Regions from separate parts of the Lysinibacillus sp. FW12 genome, predicted to be linked through region 2. Evidence: predicted binding sites of a transcription regulator. Region 2 holds the regulator's gene; the other holds the start of a gene.

Region 1 (8,522 bases), 120 kb from region 2:
TTGACACTGAAAACTATTACTTCCAAGAAGGTCAATATTTAGCTGAAAGTACAGTGAGCTCTTGGCTTGCTCGAAGTTCGCAAACAGAAGATGGATTAAATCCACCGACAACAGACACAATGACACCTGAAGAGCGAGCACTAAAGGCTCCTGTTTATTTATCCCATATTGTCGAGCAAAATTACTTAACGAAGACAAAGGATAATAAAGTTAAATTAGGTGGAATATCAATCGGTCTTGCGTTAAATTCTATTTATTATTATCAAAAGGAACAATATGGTGAATACTACGAGAAACCAATTTCTGAGTCTACTCTTGTTGAGCAAGGCAAAAAAATGGCCGCGGAAATTGTTTCGCGTTTGCGAACACGTGATGAGTTAAAGGATATTCCGATTGTTGTTGGCTTGTTTAAACAGCAAGCTCGCAATCAGATTATTCCAGGAACCTATTTTAGCTATGGTGTAGCAAAAGCTGGACAGAATAACATTGCTGATTGGGAAGGAATAGATGAAAATTACGTCCTGTTCCCAACAGATGATTCACAGGATGTATACCGTGATATCAACAATAATTTCAAGAATTTTAAACAAGATGTTGATAAATATTTCTCTAACTATACAAGTGTGATCGGGACTGGCTTCTATCGTAATAAGCAAATACAAAATCTTTCGATTGAAATTCCAATCCAATTTTTCGGCAAAGCTGAAATAATAGGCTTTACGCAATATTTGACAGGTATTTTAATCAATCAATTTGATAATATTCATGTTGAAGTGAGCGTTACTTCAGTAAATGGTCCAGAGGCATTGATCATAAAAAAAGCCAATGACAAGGATCCTTTCGTTCATGTTTATGATTAATATAGTCAGCCTCTGTGCTGGCTATATTTTTATGTAGACGGATAAAATGCAGGAGAGGGAACTGGTATATCGTGACAACACTTTGCTATAGTAGTGAAAGTTTCTATATTTTTGGTGAAAGTTGTGATTTTTAATATGAAAAATGTTATGATTATTGGCATGGTTAACTTTATTCAACCCTATTGTTATCAATAAAAACAATGAATTGAACAAGTATTCGGAGGTGTGAAAAATGGCTAAATTAACAAAAGAAGAAGTAAAGCACGTGGCAAATTTAGCACGTCTTGCAATAACAGAAGAAGAAGCAGAGAAATTTGCTGAGCAACTTGGAAAAATTACTGAATTTGCGGAGCAGTTAAATGAGCTAGATACAACAAATGTTGAACCAACTACTCACGTTTTACCACTAGTGAATGTAATGCGTGAAGATGTAGCAGTAAAAGGTTTAGACCGCGAAGTAATGATGTTAAACGTAAAAGAACAAGAAGATGGTCAAGTAAAAGTACCAGCTATCATGTAATACTAAAACATAGGAGGATTCCTCATGACGTTATTTGAACGTTCAGCAAAGGAGTTACAAGCTGAAATAAAAGCAGGTAACTTATCAATCGCTGACTTAACGAAAGAAGCATACGAACGTATTGCAAAGCTTGATGGCGATGTACAAGCATTCCTTGCTTCAAACGAAGAAAAAGCAACTGCACAAGCTGCTGAAATGGATAAAGTACCATTTGAAAAGCGTGGACCTTTATTTGGTCTTCCAATCGGTGTGAAAGACAACATTGTAACAGAAGGATTAGAAACAACTTGTGCCTCTAAAATTCTAGAAGGCTTTATGCCAATTTACGATGCAACTGTTGTAAATAAGCTACGCGAAGCTGGAATGATTACAATCGGTAAATTAAACATGGACGAGTTTGCTATGGGTTCTTCTAACGAAAACTCATACTATAAAACAACAAAAAATCCATGGAACTTAAACCACGTACCAGGGGGATCTTCAGGTGCATCTGCAGCAGCAGTAGCAGCAGGGGAAGTTCCATTCTCTCTTGGTTCTGATACAGGTGGTTCAATCCGTCAACCTGCAGCTTACTGTGGTGTTGTAGGAATGAAACCTACATATGGTCGTGTATCTCGTTTTGGTCTAGTAGCATTTGCATCATCTCTAGATCAAATTGGACCAATTACACGCAATGTTGAAGATAATGCGCTATTACTTGAAGCGATTGCAGGTTTAGATCCAAATGATTCTACTTCTGCAAACGTAGAGGTGCCAAATTATGCAGCAGCTCTTACTGGTGATGTAAAAGGTTTACGTATCGCTGTACCAAAAGAATTCCTTGGTGAGGGTGTTGGCGAAGCAGCACGTCAATCAGTGCTTGCTGCATTAGAAGTATTAAAAGGCTTAGGTGCTACAGTAGAAGAAGTATCTCTTCCTCATTCGAAATATGCACTTGCAGCGTACTATATCCTTTCTTCATCTGAAGCGTCTTCTAATTTATCTCGTTTCGATGGTATCCGTTATGGTTTCCGTGCAGAAAACGTTACTAATTTAATGGATCTTTATAAAGAAACACGTGCACAAGGATTTGGTGATGAAGTAAAACGTCGTATTATGCTAGGAACTTACTCATTAAGTGCTGGTACGTATGACGCCTATTATAAAAAAGCACAACAAGCACGTACACTGATCAAAGCAGACTACGACAAAGTATTTGAAGACTTTGACGTAATCATTGGACCAACATCTCCAACACCAGCTTTCAAAATTGGTGAAAACGTTGATGATCCTATGACAATGTATGCCAACGATATTTTAACAATCCCGATGAACTTAGCAGGCGTACCAGCCATTTCTATTCCATGTGGCTTTGAAAATGGCTTACCACTAGGTTTACAAATTATCGGTAAATACTTCGATGAAGAAACTATTTACCGTGTAGCTCATGCTTTTGAACAAGCAACGGAGTTCCATAAAGAAGTTCCTCAAATGTGGGAGGGAAAATAACATGAACTTTGAAACAGTCATTGGTTTAGAAGTACACGTTGAGTTGAAAACTAACTCAAAAATCTTCTCACCAGCACCTGCTCACTTCGGTGCTGAACCAAATACAAATACAACAGTAATCGACTTAGGCTATCCTGGTGTCCTACCAGTACTTAATAAAAATGTGGTAGATTTCGCAATGCGTGCCGCTCTTGCACTAAACATGGAAATCGAGCAAGAAACAAAGTTTGACCGTAAAAACTACTTCTATCCAGATAATCCGAAAGCTTATCAAATCTCACAATTTGATAAACCAATCGGTAAAAATGGCTGGATTGATATTGAAGTAGACGGCTATACAAAACGTATTGGTATTACACGTCTTCATATGGAAGAAGATGCTGGTAAACTTTCACATGCTGGTGATCATTCATTAGTTGACTTTAACCGTCAAGGAACACCACTAGTAGAAATCGTTTCAGAGCCAGACATTCGTACACCAAACGAAGCGTATGCTTACCTTGAAAAATTAAAATCAATTATCCAATATACAGAAGTATCTGACTGTAAGATGGAAGAAGGATCACTTCGTTGTGATGCCAACATTTCTATTCGTCCTTATGGTCAAGAAGAGTTTGGAACAAAAACAGAGCTTAAAAACCTCAACTCCTTCAACTATGTTCGTCGTGGTTTAGAGCATGAAGAATTACGCCAAGCAGATGTATTATTATCAGGTGGCGTGATTGAGCAAGAAACACGTCGTTTTGATGAAAAAACAGGTAAAACAATTTTAATGCGTGTTAAAGAGGGAACAGATGATTACCGCTACTTCCCAGAGCCAGACTTAGTTCGTCTATCTATTGATGACGAATGGTTAGAGCGTGTAAAATCAGAAATTCCTGAGCTTCCAGATGCACGTAAAAAACGTTACGTTGAAGAATTAGGCTTAACACCATATGATGCAGGTGTGCTTGTTATTTCTAAAGAAATCTCAGACTTCTTCGAGGCAATGGTAGCAAATGGTGCAGATGCAAAACTATCTGCCAACTGGTTAATGGGTGATGTTTCTGCTTACTTAAATGCAGAATTAAAAGACTTAAAAGATACAGCATTAACACCAGAAAACCTTGCTGAGATGGTGAAATTAATTTCTGATGGTACAATTTCTTCTAAGATCGGTAAAAAGGTATTTGCTGAATTAGTTGAAAAAGGTGGTTCTGCACAGGAAATTGTAAAAGCTAAAGGGTTAGTTCAAATTTCCGATGAGGGTGCATTACTAGCTATCGTAACAGAGGTTTTAGATAACAATGCTCAATCTATCGAAGACTTCAAAAATGGTAAGGATCGTGCTATTGGCTTTTTAGTTGGTCAAATTATGAAAGCAACAAAAGGCCAAGCCAATCCACCAATGGTTAATAAATTATTACAACAAGAAATTGCCAAACGATAATACTCGTTGTAACATAATAGCCGAGAGAGCTTCTTGCTCCCTCGGCTATTAATTTTAATAAATGTAACAAATTTGAAATTCACGATACTTAATAGTTGTTTAAAAAGAGTATTCATAGCAAAATATAGAATAGATAATAATAAGGGGGACGAGCCAATGAAAACAGAACAACAATATTTCAATGAAGCTATTTCAATACAACAATATATGGACAATATGTCTACACTGAAGGAAGAGAGCTTTCGTATTTATGATGGCTTTGAAGTGCCAACAAATGATGGTTTTATCGAATTGTTAAAGAACAAACAACCAAAAATTTTAACAATCACAGAAGACTGGTGCGGAGATGCAATGTTAAACAATCCAATTATTCGTCGTGTTGCTGAAGCAGCAGGATTAGAGATGCGTACTGTTTTCCGTGATGCAGATACAGAACTTATTGACCGTTATCTAACAAATGGTGGTCGTGCGATCCCAATTTACTTGCTATTAGATGCAGGTGAGGTTATTGGCAAATGGGGACCACGTGCACCTGAATTACAAGAACTAGTAGTAACAAAACGTGCGAGCTTACCTGATAAGGAAGATCCAGCTTTTGAAGAAGCTCAAAAAGCCTTATATGCAGAAATTCGAGAGGAAAACATTTCGAATCAAACATACTGGACGTATGTCTATGAGGATTTTAAAAAGCAGGTAACAAACGCTTTACAAAAATAACAAAAGCATGACAACATTTCGACGTATAATTCGTTGAATGAAATAGAATCTTATGAAGCAGGAAGGTATGTTATGAAACGAGCAAGAATCATTTATAATCCTACATCTGGACGCGAAGTGTTTAAGAAACATCTACCAGAGGTGTTGGAAAAACTAGAGGTAGCAGGCTATGAAACATCCTGTCACGCAACAACATGTGAGGGTGATGCAACGCTTGCAGCAAAAAATGCGGTAGAACGCGGTTTTGATATCATCATCGCAGTTGGTGGAGATGGCACATTAAATGAAGTTGTTTCAGGTGTAAGTCCATTTGAAAACCGTCCGAAAGTTGGTCTAATTCCGATGGGCACTACAAATGATTTTGCCCGTGCCGTGCATATTCCTCGAAATATTGATGAGGCAGTAGACATTATTATTCAAGGCGACACATTACCTGTTGATGTGGGTCTATTAAATGGTGAACGCTATTTTATCAATATTGCTGCTGGAGGACGCATTACGGAGCTAACATATGAAGTACCAAGTAAAATGAAAACGATGCTTGGTCAGTTAGCTTATTATTTAAAGGCAGTAGAAATGATCCCTTCAATTAAGGCCTCGCACATGCGCATCGAATATGATGGCGAAGTGTTTGACGGTGATGCCATGATGTTCCTATGTGGATTAACAAATTCAGTTGGAGGCTTTGAAAAACTAGCACCTGATGCAAGCATTAATGATGGATACTTTACATTGCTAGTACTAAAAAAAGTAAGCCTCCCAGAGTTTATTCAACTAGCTGCGATGGCCTTAAGAGGCGAGCACCTGAATGATGATCGCGTCATTTACAAAAAAGCTAGTGTCGTCAAAGTGACAACTGAAAATGAGGTACATCTCAACCTAGATGGCGAATATGGCGGTGACGCACCTGCTACATTTGAAAACCTGAAGCGTCATATTGAAATCTTTGTTCCTCTTGCTGATATTCGAGAAGAAGACCGAATTTAAATATTATAAAGCTCATCCAGTATAGTGTGGATGAGCTTTTTTCATAATGTGTGGCCACCCGCTCAAAAGGAAGCCGGAAGCGCTCATAAAAGTGTGGCACCCGCTCGAACGGAAGCCGGAAGCGCTCAAAAAGGTGTGGCACCCGCTCGAAAGGAAGGCAAAAGCGCTCATAAAAGTGTAGGACCCGCTCGAACTGGAGCTGGAAGCGCTCATAAAAGTGTAGGACCCGCTCAAAAGTAAGTCGGAAGCGCTCATAAAAGTGTGGCACCCGCTCAAAAGGAAGCCGGAAGCGCTCAAAAAGGTGTGGCACCCGCTCGAAAGGAAGGTGGAAGCGCTCAAAAAGGTGTGGCACCCGCTCGAACGGAAGCCAGAAGCGCTCATAAAAGTGTAGGACCCGCTCGAAAGGAAGGCGGAAGCGCTCATAAAAGTGTGGCACCCGCTCAAAAGGAAGCCGGAAGCGCTCAAAAAGGCGTGGCACCCGCTCGAAAGGAAGGCAAAAGCGCTCAAAAAGGTGTGGCACCCGCTCGAAAGGAAGCCGGAAGCGCTCAAAAAGGTGTGGCACCCGCTCATAAGGAAACCAAAAGCGCTCATAAAAGTATAGGACCCGCTCCAAAAGAAAGCTCACCCCAATTAACTTCAATATACAATCAAAAGAAACTTACGAAGCAAGAAAATTCCTGAAAATCCATTCTATCCATTTTCCCTACCTAGAATAAAATCCAATGAAATCCCGGTTTTATCATTTAGAACTGGAATTGTGAATGAATTTAGAAAAATGTTTGGCGAATGTGCGTATATTACTTGAACAAAATTTGAAACCTTAATAATAGGCTGAAATTTCAGGCCGTTATTAAGGTTTTTTTCGTTGTAATAGTGGAAAATGGGGGTATGGATAAGGGAAAGGAAGTGTTGCCTTTGTATAAGTCACAAGAAAAGAAGCTTATATGGCTAAGCTTTGGTGTTGCAATTATTATGCTACTTTCCATTGTTGGAAGAATATTTGGAAGTTAGGGGGGCAATGAGATGATTAATGAATCAGCAGTCTTTTGGAGTCGAGCCTTAACGGAGTTAACATTATCGTTCCATATTATTTATGCAACGATTGGTGTGGGTGTCCCGTTAATGATTATGATTGCACAATGGACTGGGTATAAAAAGAATGATGAGCATTATATCTTAATGGCAAGACGTTGGGCGCGTGGTTTTGTTATTACTGTGGCAGTTGGTGTTGTAACAGGGACTGCCATTGGCTTACAACTTTCTTTATTGTGGCCTAACTTTATGCAGCTAGCTGGTCAAACCATTGCATTACCACTATTTATGGAAACGTTTGCATTTTTCTTTGAAGCAATCTTCTTGGGCATATATTTATATACATGGGACCGCTTTGATAGTCAGAAAAAGCATATGCTATTGTTAATCCCTGTTGCTGTGGGAGCATCAATGTCAGCGGTATTCATTACAATCGTCAATGCTTTTATGAATGCGCCGAGAGGATTCGATATTGTAGACGGTGAACTTGTTAATATACAACCTTTTCTTGCAATGTTTAATCCAGCCATGCCGACAAAGGTGGCACATGTGCTCGTTACAGCGTATATGACATCGGCCTTTGTGCTAGCAGCTATTGCAGGATTTAGAATGCTAAAAGGTTCTAAGCATGTATACCATAAGAAATCTTTACTTTTATTAATGAAAATTGGCTTGATCTTCTCCATAGCAGCAGCGGTGATTGGAGATTTTTCAGGAAAATACTTAGCCGAATATCAACCGGAAAAACTTGCCGCAGCAGAATGGCATTTTGAAACAGAAGGTAAAGCTTCTCTTGTACTATTTGGTGTATTAGATGGAGAAGAAGTAAAATATGCAATCAAAATTCCGTATGCTTTAAGCATTCTTGCACATTTTAATCCTAATGCAGAGGTAATCGGCTTAGATCAATTTGCGGAAGAGGATCTACCACCACTCTATATTCATTATCTCTTCGATATCATGGTTTCCATCGGTATGTTTATGGTGCTAGTTTCATTACTTTATGTTGTAGGGAAGGCACGGAGATGGCAGTTTATTCATTCACGATGGTATAGATGGATTATTGTAGCGGGAGGACCACTGTCCATCATCGCCATTGAAGCGGGATGGTGGCTTGCAGAAGTGGGACGACAACCATGGATACTTTATGGTTTGATGCGTACACCAGAAGGAGCTACTACGAGTGATCATGTGGATTTAATGATGCTATTATTTGCAGGTGTTTATGCTGTATTAGCTGTAGGAAGTATTGTTGTATTGGTACGAATGTTTAAAAAGAATCCAATCGAACGTGAGATTGAAGATCGTCACTCTGAAAAAGGCGGTGACATTCTATGACGTTAGAGATATTAGGTATTTCAGTATTATGGATTTTTCTATTTGGCTATGTGATTGTCGCATCAATTGATTTTGGTGCTGGCTTCTTTAACGCCTATAGTCTCCTTATTGGTAAAAATCACATTTTAACAAATATTATTAAACGTTATTT
Region 2 (8,522 bases):
ATGATACAAAATATAAAATTAACCCATTCAGCAGGTGCGATGCCAGCTATTGAGGAGATACTAGCTCGAGTAGGTATTAAACCAAACGAATTGGATGCAATTGCCGTATCTGAAGGGCCAGGTTCTTATACAGGTGTCCGTATAGGAGTGACGCTAGCCAAAACCCTTGCATGGACATTGCAGAAGCCTTTAGTGGGGATATCTAGTTTAAAGGCATTAGCTGCAAATGCCGCCTTATATAATGGGTTGGTTTGCCCAATTTTTGACGCAAGAAGAGGCAATGTCTATACGGCCGTTTATCAAGGCCAAGCATTAGAGGCTATTGTCGAGGATTATCATACACATATCACTGATTTATTAGAGCGTTTGAAGGCATTAGAGGCACCTATTTTGTTTGTGGGAACAGATGTAGATATTTTTTGGGACAATATTGTAGAAGTTCTTGGTGATACAGCAGTACGTGCACCATTTAGTCTTGACTTGCCACGAGCGGCGGAAGTAATTCGTGTTGCGACTAAAATGGAACTTCCAAGTGTTGAAGCTACCCATCACTTTGTCCCACAATATAAACGTATTGCGGAAGCAGAGGCAAATTGGCTGAAAGAACAGAAGGAGAAGGAACATGAGTAGTACTGTAACTTATCGTAAAATGGTCTCTGATGATGTACCTGCAGTCTATGAAATTGAAGTGGCTTCTTTTCCTGTGCCATGGACACTAGATTCATTTTACTATGAGGTACATGAAAATCAGTATGCACACTATGTATTAGCCATCGATGCAGATGACACTATTATTGGTTTTTGTGGCATGTGGATGGTTATAGATGCAGCCCAAATTACAAATGTAGCTGTTATAGAAGCAGCACGTGGCCGAGGGATAGGCGAGGGGCTAATGCGTGAGGCGATGCAAATAGCTCGTTTACACGGAATGGAAGTTATGACTTTAGAGGTACGTGTGACAAATAGCATTGCGCAAAACCTTTATCGCAAGCTACAGTTCCAAGATGGTGGCATACGTAAAGGCTATTATACTGATAACGGGGAGGATGCCCTTGTCATGTGGGTGAATTTATAATGAAAAATGGATTGATATTAGCAATAGAATCGAGCTGTGATGAAACAGCAGCAGCAATCATTCGAAATGGACATGAAATCGTATCGAATGTGGTTGCTTCTCAAATAGAAAGTCATAAGCGATTTGGTGGCGTTGTACCTGAAATTGCCTCACGTCATCATGTCGAACAAATTACAATGGTGATAGAAGAGGCATTAGCACAAGCTAAGTTAAAGCCAGAAGATTTAGATGCGGTTGCTGTTACAGAGGGTCCTGGTCTAGTAGGGGCCTTGTTGATTGGCATTAATGCGGCTAAGGCTTTTGCTTTTGCAAACAACTTGCCGATTGTTGGTGTACATCATATTGCGGGTCATATTTATGCAAATGCACTCGTTCAGCCAATGGAATTTCCCTTATTAGCACTTGTCGTATCAGGTGGTCATACAGAGCTTGTCTATATGAAGGAACATGGTTCTTTCGAGGTCATTGGTGAAACGCGAGATGATGCAGCTGGAGAAGCCTATGATAAAGTGGCACGTGTATTAAATTTACCTTACCCAGGTGGCCCACGTATTGATCAGCTTGCTCATGAGGGCGAAGAGGCTGTTCCATTTCCAAGGGTATGGCTAGAAGAGGATTCTTACGATTTTAGTTTTAGTGGCTTAAAATCAGCCGTCATTAATTATAAACATAATATGGATCAAAGAGGTGAAGACATTTCACCTGCAGCTGTTGCAAAAGGCTTCCAGGAAAGTGTTGTAGAAGTATTAACTGCTAAAACGTTGCGAGCTGCTCGACAATATCGAGTGAAACAGGTCATTGCAGCAGGCGGTGTAGCCGCGAATAAAGGCTTGCGTGCTTCATTAGAGGCTGTATTTTCAAAGGAAGGTATTCCGTTTTTTGTACCACCACTTAAATTGTGTACTGATAATGCGGCGATGATCGGTGCTGCAGCTATGCCAATGTTGGAAGCGGGCGTTAGAGGAAATTTAACGATGAATGGACGTCCAGGAATGGAATTAAAATCCTGGGTGTAGAGATGAAAGAGGTATCTATTTTTTAGATATCTCTTTTTGATTGTCGAAAATATGTAGATAATATAAGAATGATGCTAAGAGAATAGGTACTATTTAAGTTTAATTGACAAATTTTTCAGAAAATTATCCACAGGTAAAGTACTGAACTAAATAGCGAACACGCGTACTTATGCACAAAATGTTGATAACTTGTGTATAACTTGTGATTATTCAATATATAGTAGCTCTTTTTACGTGAATATATGTGGATAAAATAAATTTTGGTTGTGGACAATGTGGAAAACTCTGTTGATATGTTGGTATTACTAGATTTTTAGTGTGTATAAAACTGTGGGCATTTTTTGTCGAAAAATAGCACTTGACCAATATATATGAAAAATAAAGAGGAGTAAAGAAAAAAGCCATATGTGAAGTCATATGGCTTAAATCAAATTACATATTAATATTTTCTAATTCCTCATTCAACTCAAGCCATTCTAATTCCAATAGCTCATGCTGTTCTTTAGCAGTGGCTAATTCATTTTGTAGCTGTGAAATTTTTTCATGGTCAGTGAATATAGCAGGGTTGCAAAGGGCTTCCTCTAGATTTTCAACAATAGCTGTTGTTTCTTGCATTTTACCTTCTAAATCTTCGATAGAACGTTTAATTTGACGTTCACGTTTTTTTGCTTCTTTATCAATTTTAGAGGTGGAAGTTTTATCAGGAAGGTCTTGCTGTACTTGTGGTTGAGAAGCTGCCTTCATTTGAGCTAGCTCCAATAGTTCCTGTTTTTTCTCCACATAATAATCATAGTCACCTAAATATTCAAATGACCCAGTTCCAGATAATTCAACAACTTTTGTCGCAATCCGATTAATGAAGTAGCGGTCATGTGAGACAAATAGAAGCGTGCCAGGATAATCGATTAACGCATTTTCCAGCACTTCTTTACTATCTAAGTCTAGGTGGTTTGTAGGCTCATCCAAGATTAAAAAATTTGCCTTTTGCAACATTAATTTAGCGAGAGCAAGTCGTGCTTTTTCTCCACCAGATAAAGAGGATACGACTTTGTCTACATCTTCTCCACTAAAAAGGAAACGCCCCAATACGGTGCGAACATCTTTTTCATTCATGAGCGGCCATTCATCCCATAGCTCTTTCAAGACACTTTTATTGCTTGAGAGCTTGGCTTGCTCTTGATCATAATAACCAATTTGTACATTTGTACCATAGCGAATATCGCCTGAAATAGGTGGTAAGTCTTTCACAATTGTTTTTAATAATGTCGATTTACCAACCCCGTTAGGACCTACAAGCGCTATCCGGTCTTCGCGAAAAGTTCGGAGGTTGATGCCATTAGAAATAGGAAGATTATAGCCGATTATTAAATCATCAACTGATAAAACATCATTACCACTTTGTCTTTCAATAGTAAAACCGAAACTAGCAGATTTTTCATCACCGTCTGGTGAATCCATCCACTCAGTTCGTTCAAGCATTTTACGTCGACTCTGTGCCATTTTTGTTGTGGAGGCACGAGCAATATTCTTTTGAATAAAATCCTCTAGCTTGGCCTTTTCGTCTTGCTGACGTTCATAGAGCTTAACATCTCGTTCGTAGTTTTTAGCCTTTTCATCTAAATAAGCACTATAATTACCTGTGTATTTAGTGACACGATGGCGGGATACTTCATAGACAATAGAAACAACTTGGTCTAAGAAATAGCGGTCATGGGAAACAATTAAAATAGCGCCTTCATAGCTCTTTAAGTAGGATTCCAACCATGATAATGTTTCGATATCTAAATGGTTTGTAGGCTCATCGAGAATTAACAGATCAGGTTTACTAAGCAAGAGCTTAGCAAGTGCTAAACGTGTGCGCTGTCCGCCGGATAGTGAGCTAATTGGTTTATCATAGTCTTCTGGATAGAACTGCATTCCATGAAGTACTGAGCGAATGTCTGACTCATATTGATAACCACCAGCATCCTTAAAATTATGTTGTAATTGATCGTATTCAGACATAACTTTCGCATAGACAGTTGGATTTTCGTATACTGCAGGATCAGCCATTCGCTGTTCGAGCGAGCGTAGTGTTTGCTCTTGGGCTAAAAGTGATTCGAAAATTGTCATCATTTCATCCCAAATAGTTAGTGTAGAATTTAATCCAGCATGCTGCTCTAAATAACCAATCTGAATATCCTTTGGAATAATGATATCGCCTGAATCATAGGACATTTGACCAGCGATTATTTTTAATAATGTCGATTTACCTGCACCATTTCGCCCTACTAAGGCAACGCGATCACGGTGTTGAACTTCTAATTTAACGCCACTTAAAATTTCATCTGCAAGAAAGGATTTTGTTAGTTGATTGACCTGTAAAACAATCATTCTTGACACCTCAATTCTACCTTAGTTTAATGGATGAACGATCTACGTGCAATGTCGGTGCTTTACTTATTCCTAGCAGTCATGTAAGATTGAAACGATTTCTTTTTAGTTAGCTGCGTAAAAGCGCCGTTAACTAAAGAGAAATACTAGAGGGTAAGCAAAAATTTAGTATATAGTTCAGGATGAATGTATTAAAATTATTAGTTATATAAAGTAAAATGGACTGAGGTACATTGTAAGGAGGAAAAAGTTTGAAACAAGAATTAAAAATTCCACAAGCCACTACAAAAAGACTTCCTCTGTACTATCGATTTATTCAAAACTTTGCACAAGAAGGTATGGAACGTATATCGTCAAAGGAACTGAGTGAAGCGATGAAAATAGATTCTGCAACCATTCGCCGTGATTTTTCTTACTTTGGTGCTCTAGGGAAGAAAGGCTATGGCTACGATGTGCAGCATCTATTACAATTTTTTAGCCAGACGCTTGATCAGCATGAAACAACAAAAGTAGCGTTAATTGGCGTGGGGAATTTGGGCAGTGCATTATTAAAATATAATTTTCAAAAAAACCATAATACCCATATTGTCGTAGCTTTTGATTCAAAAGCGCCTAAGGATGGCAAAATGATTAGCAATATTCCTGTTTTTCATCCAGATTTATTGGAGGAGAAATATGCGGAGTATGGCGCAGAGCTTGCCATTTTAACCGTTTCGCCACGCTCTGCACAAAAAATGGCAGATCGCTTAGCGGCAATGGATGCAAAGGGCATTTTGAACTTTACACCAGAGCGGTTAACAGTACCTGATAGAATGCAACTCTTAACTATTGATTTATCGGTAGAATTGCAAGCGCTTATTTATTTAATTCGTAATCAGGAAGAGTGAAAATTATACATATTTTTTAAGTGTAGTTCACCGTTTCTGTCAAATAGAAATTGTAAATAAAAGGCGGTAAAAACTGTGAGAGTGACGAAAAACTTTCACATATAATTAGTTAGCAAAATGGCGAATTATGCGTTAAAATGATGGATATAAAGAGGAGGTGGCTGTAATGGGTGGTATTGGTCCTATGAGCCTCATTATTATCGGAGTTGTCGCGTTACTAATTTTTGGTCCTAAAAAGTTACCAGAGCTTGGTAAGGCATTTGGTTCAACACTACGTGAATTCAAAAATGCTACTAAAGGTTTAGCAGACGAAGATGATGATGATAAGAAAAAGAAAGAACTAGATAAGTAAGTTAGGATGTTTGAGGAATGAATCCAAAAGATCTAACTGTTATTGAGCATATAGAAGAATTAAGAAAACGGCTGTTCATTGTTGCCGTTTTCTTTGTTCTAGCTATGGCTGGCGGTTTTTTCGTCGCAAAGCCGCTTGTAAAATACCTTCAAGCTACTGGAGCAAAATATAATATAGAGCTCCATGCATTTGACGTAGTAACACCGCTTGCAATTTATATCCAAATTGTATTTTTAATAGCATTTATTCTTTCATCGCCTGTGTTAATGTATCAATTATGGTCGTTTATTAGCCCTGGACTAAGGGAGGTAGAACGAAGAGCAACCTTAAGCTATATACCGTATTCATTTTTATTGTTTATCGCAGGGTTATCCTTTTCATACTTTTTGCTATTCCCGTATGTCATAAAATTCATGATGAATTTATCAAATGATTTAGACATACAGCAAACCATTGGTATACATGAGTATTTTACATTTTTGTTTAAGCTCACAATACCGTTTGGTTTCCTTTTCCAGTTACCAATTGTTGTATTATTCTTTTCTCGAATTGGGCTTTTAAATCCTGACTTGTTAATACGTATCCGTAAATATTCATACTTTGCTTTATTCGTCTGTGCTGCTATCATTGCACCGCCTGAGCTGGCGTCACATTTAATGGTTTCGGTACCTTTGTTTATTTTGTATGAAATTAGTATTATGATTTCTCGGATTGGTTATAAAAAATACCTTAAATCTGAGGAGATCCGATTAAAAGAAGAGCAGGAAGCTGAGCAAAAGCGTCAGATTGAAGAGGCACTTGAACAGCAAAGAAGACAAATAGAAGAATTCAATCAACAGTAATAAATAAAGCTCGATGCCAAAATAAAGGCATCGAGCTTTTTTTTGTTACAATTCCTTTTTTCAATAAATTTACATAGCTTTACAAAAAATTATTGCATTTTTTCTAGTTCTTGAAGAAACTTTTGCAATGGTTCTGCATAGAATTGTACAAGTGTTACAAAACCATTGAGCATGACGTGTGCAATAATAGAAGTCCAAATACGTTTTGTTTTGTGATACAAAAAGGCAAAGATTAAACCACAAATAGTATAAAGCAAGATATGAGAGAAGTCGAAATGGATAATCGCAAAGAATATAGCACTTACGATTGCGGCCACCCAGAAATTTGTTGTTTGGACAAGCGAACCGAATATAACTCTTCGGAAAACAAACTCTTCTAATATGGGCCCAAATACTACAATTGCTAATATAGCAATAGGAGCTCCTTTTGCTATAGCAACGATATCTGCGGTATTTTGGGAGCCTCCTTCGATACCAAAAACAGCCATTTCAATGGCGGCACCAATCATTTGACCAAAGAACACCAGGAAGAAGCCGATGATCCCCCAAACAATCGTGAGAGGTATCGTTTCCTTTTTTCCTTGATAAATGTTCCAAAAGGCTTTATCACGAGATGTAAGGATTAAGCTCAAAATGAGTGCAACAGCAAAACTAAGGGCAATATACCAGCCTTGCGTAATGGGGGCCGCTTGTTCAGAAGCTAGACCAGTTATCTTCATAACGAGCTTATGGAACGGTAAGAGCAGCCATCTGCTTGAAATCTGCATAAGAATATAAATCAGCAAAACATACAGCGCTGTTTTTTTATGTTTCGTTATTTTTTGAGAATTAGTCACAATCAAAATCCTTTCCATTTATATGCTTCCTTTCTATTGTAGAGGAATATGGAAAGAAAACAAAATTTTTCGAAGTTCTGACTTGCAAAAAAAAGAGCGATTGATTATCATAATAATTGTGTTAGCACTCATTGAGATAGAGTGCTAATAAATTTAAACAATTATTTATTATTAGGAGGTTGTTTCACTTGTTAAGACCACTAGGAGATCGTATTGTAATTGAACTAATCGAGGTAGAAGAAAAATCTGCATTCGGTATTGTACTACCTGACTCTGCAAAAGAAAAACCACAAGAGGGTAAAGTAGTAGCAGTTGGGACAGGTCGTGTATTAGAGAACGGACAACGTGTAGAGCTTGACGTTAAAGTTGACGACCACATTATTTTCTCTAAGTACTCTGGTACAGAAGTTAAATTTGAAGGTAATGAATACCTAATTTTACGCGAAAGCGATATCCTTGCAATTATTGAATAAGAACATGTAAAGCACCTTAAGTAAGGTGATTGCCTATTGTTTCTTAACATAAGTGACAATAAGGTGAAATTGATATAAATATATTGAAGAAGCTTAACGAATATTCCATTTCAGGAGGGTAAATTCACATGGCAAAAGATATTAAATTCTCAGAAGACGCTCGTTCATTAATGTTACAAGGTGTAGATAAATTAGCGAATGCAGTGAAAGTAACATTAGGACCAAAAGGACGTAATGTTGTATTAGAAAAAAAATTCGGTTCACCACTAATTACAAATGATGGTGTTACAATTGCAAAAGAAATCGAGCTAGAAAACCCATATGAAAACATGGGAGCAAAATTAGTAGCAGAAGTTGCTTCTAAAACAAACGAAATTGCGGGTGATGGTACAACTACAGCAACAGTATTAGCACAAGCAATTATTCGTGAAGGCTTGAAAAATGTAACAGCTGGTGCAAATCCTGTAGGTATCCGTAAAGGTATTGATAAAGCAGTTGCTGCTGCACTTACAGAATTACACGCGATTTCTCGTCCTGTAAGCAATAAAGAAGAAATTGCACAAGTCGCTGCTATTTCGGCTGCTGATGATGAAGTTGGACAACTTATTGCTGAAGCAATGGAGCGAGTTGGTAACGATGGTGTTATTACAATCGAGGAGTCTAAAGGC

The links. Region 2 encodes Rex, which represses fermentation and respiration genes when NADH is low (regulators of the CRP and FNR family bind a similar motif). Its sites were predicted from a motif close to TTGTGAAATATTTCACAA; they were not measured.
Region 1: SJW71_RS03695 (cytochrome ubiquinol oxidase subunit I) is a predicted target of Rex. The motif match lies at 6,757-6,774, and genes of this name have one in related genera.

The regions. Positions count from the first base shown of each region.
Region 1 is NZ_CP139094.1:715,887-724,408, forward strand. It holds gene SJW71_RS03660 (CamS family sex pheromone protein) at 1-860, shown strand, start outside; gene gatC (Asp-tRNA(Asn)/Glu-tRNA(Gln) amidotransferase subunit GatC) at 1,093-1,380, shown strand; gene gatA (Asp-tRNA(Asn)/Glu-tRNA(Gln) amidotransferase subunit GatA) at 1,405-2,868, shown strand; gene gatB (Asp-tRNA(Asn)/Glu-tRNA(Gln) amidotransferase subunit GatB) at 2,870-4,297, shown strand; gene SJW71_RS03680 (thioredoxin family protein) at 4,454-5,014, shown strand; gene SJW71_RS03685 (diacylglycerol kinase) at 5,087-6,001, shown strand; gene SJW71_RS03690 (hypothetical protein) at 5,925-6,614, opposite strand; gene SJW71_RS03695 (cytochrome ubiquinol oxidase subunit I) at 7,025-8,371, shown strand; gene SJW71_RS03700 (cytochrome d ubiquinol oxidase subunit II) at 8,368-8,522, shown strand, end outside.
Region 2 is NZ_CP139094.1:599,168-607,689, forward strand. It holds gene tsaB (tRNA (adenosine(37)-N6)-threonylcarbamoyltransferase complex dimerization subunit type 1 TsaB) at 1-630, shown strand, start outside; gene rimI (ribosomal protein S18-alanine N-acetyltransferase) at 623-1,075, shown strand; gene tsaD (tRNA (adenosine(37)-N6)-threonylcarbamoyltransferase complex transferase subunit TsaD) at 1,075-2,091, shown strand; gene SJW71_RS03185 (ATP-binding cassette domain-containing protein) at 2,524-4,464, opposite strand; gene SJW71_RS03190 (redox-sensing transcriptional repressor Rex) at 4,716-5,351, shown strand; gene SJW71_RS03195 (twin-arginine translocase TatA/TatE family subunit) at 5,518-5,703, shown strand; gene tatC (twin-arginine translocase subunit TatC) at 5,721-6,545, shown strand; gene SJW71_RS03205 (CPBP family intramembrane glutamic endopeptidase) at 6,635-7,399, opposite strand; gene groES (co-chaperone GroES) at 7,570-7,854, shown strand; gene groL (chaperonin GroEL) at 7,983-8,522, shown strand, end outside.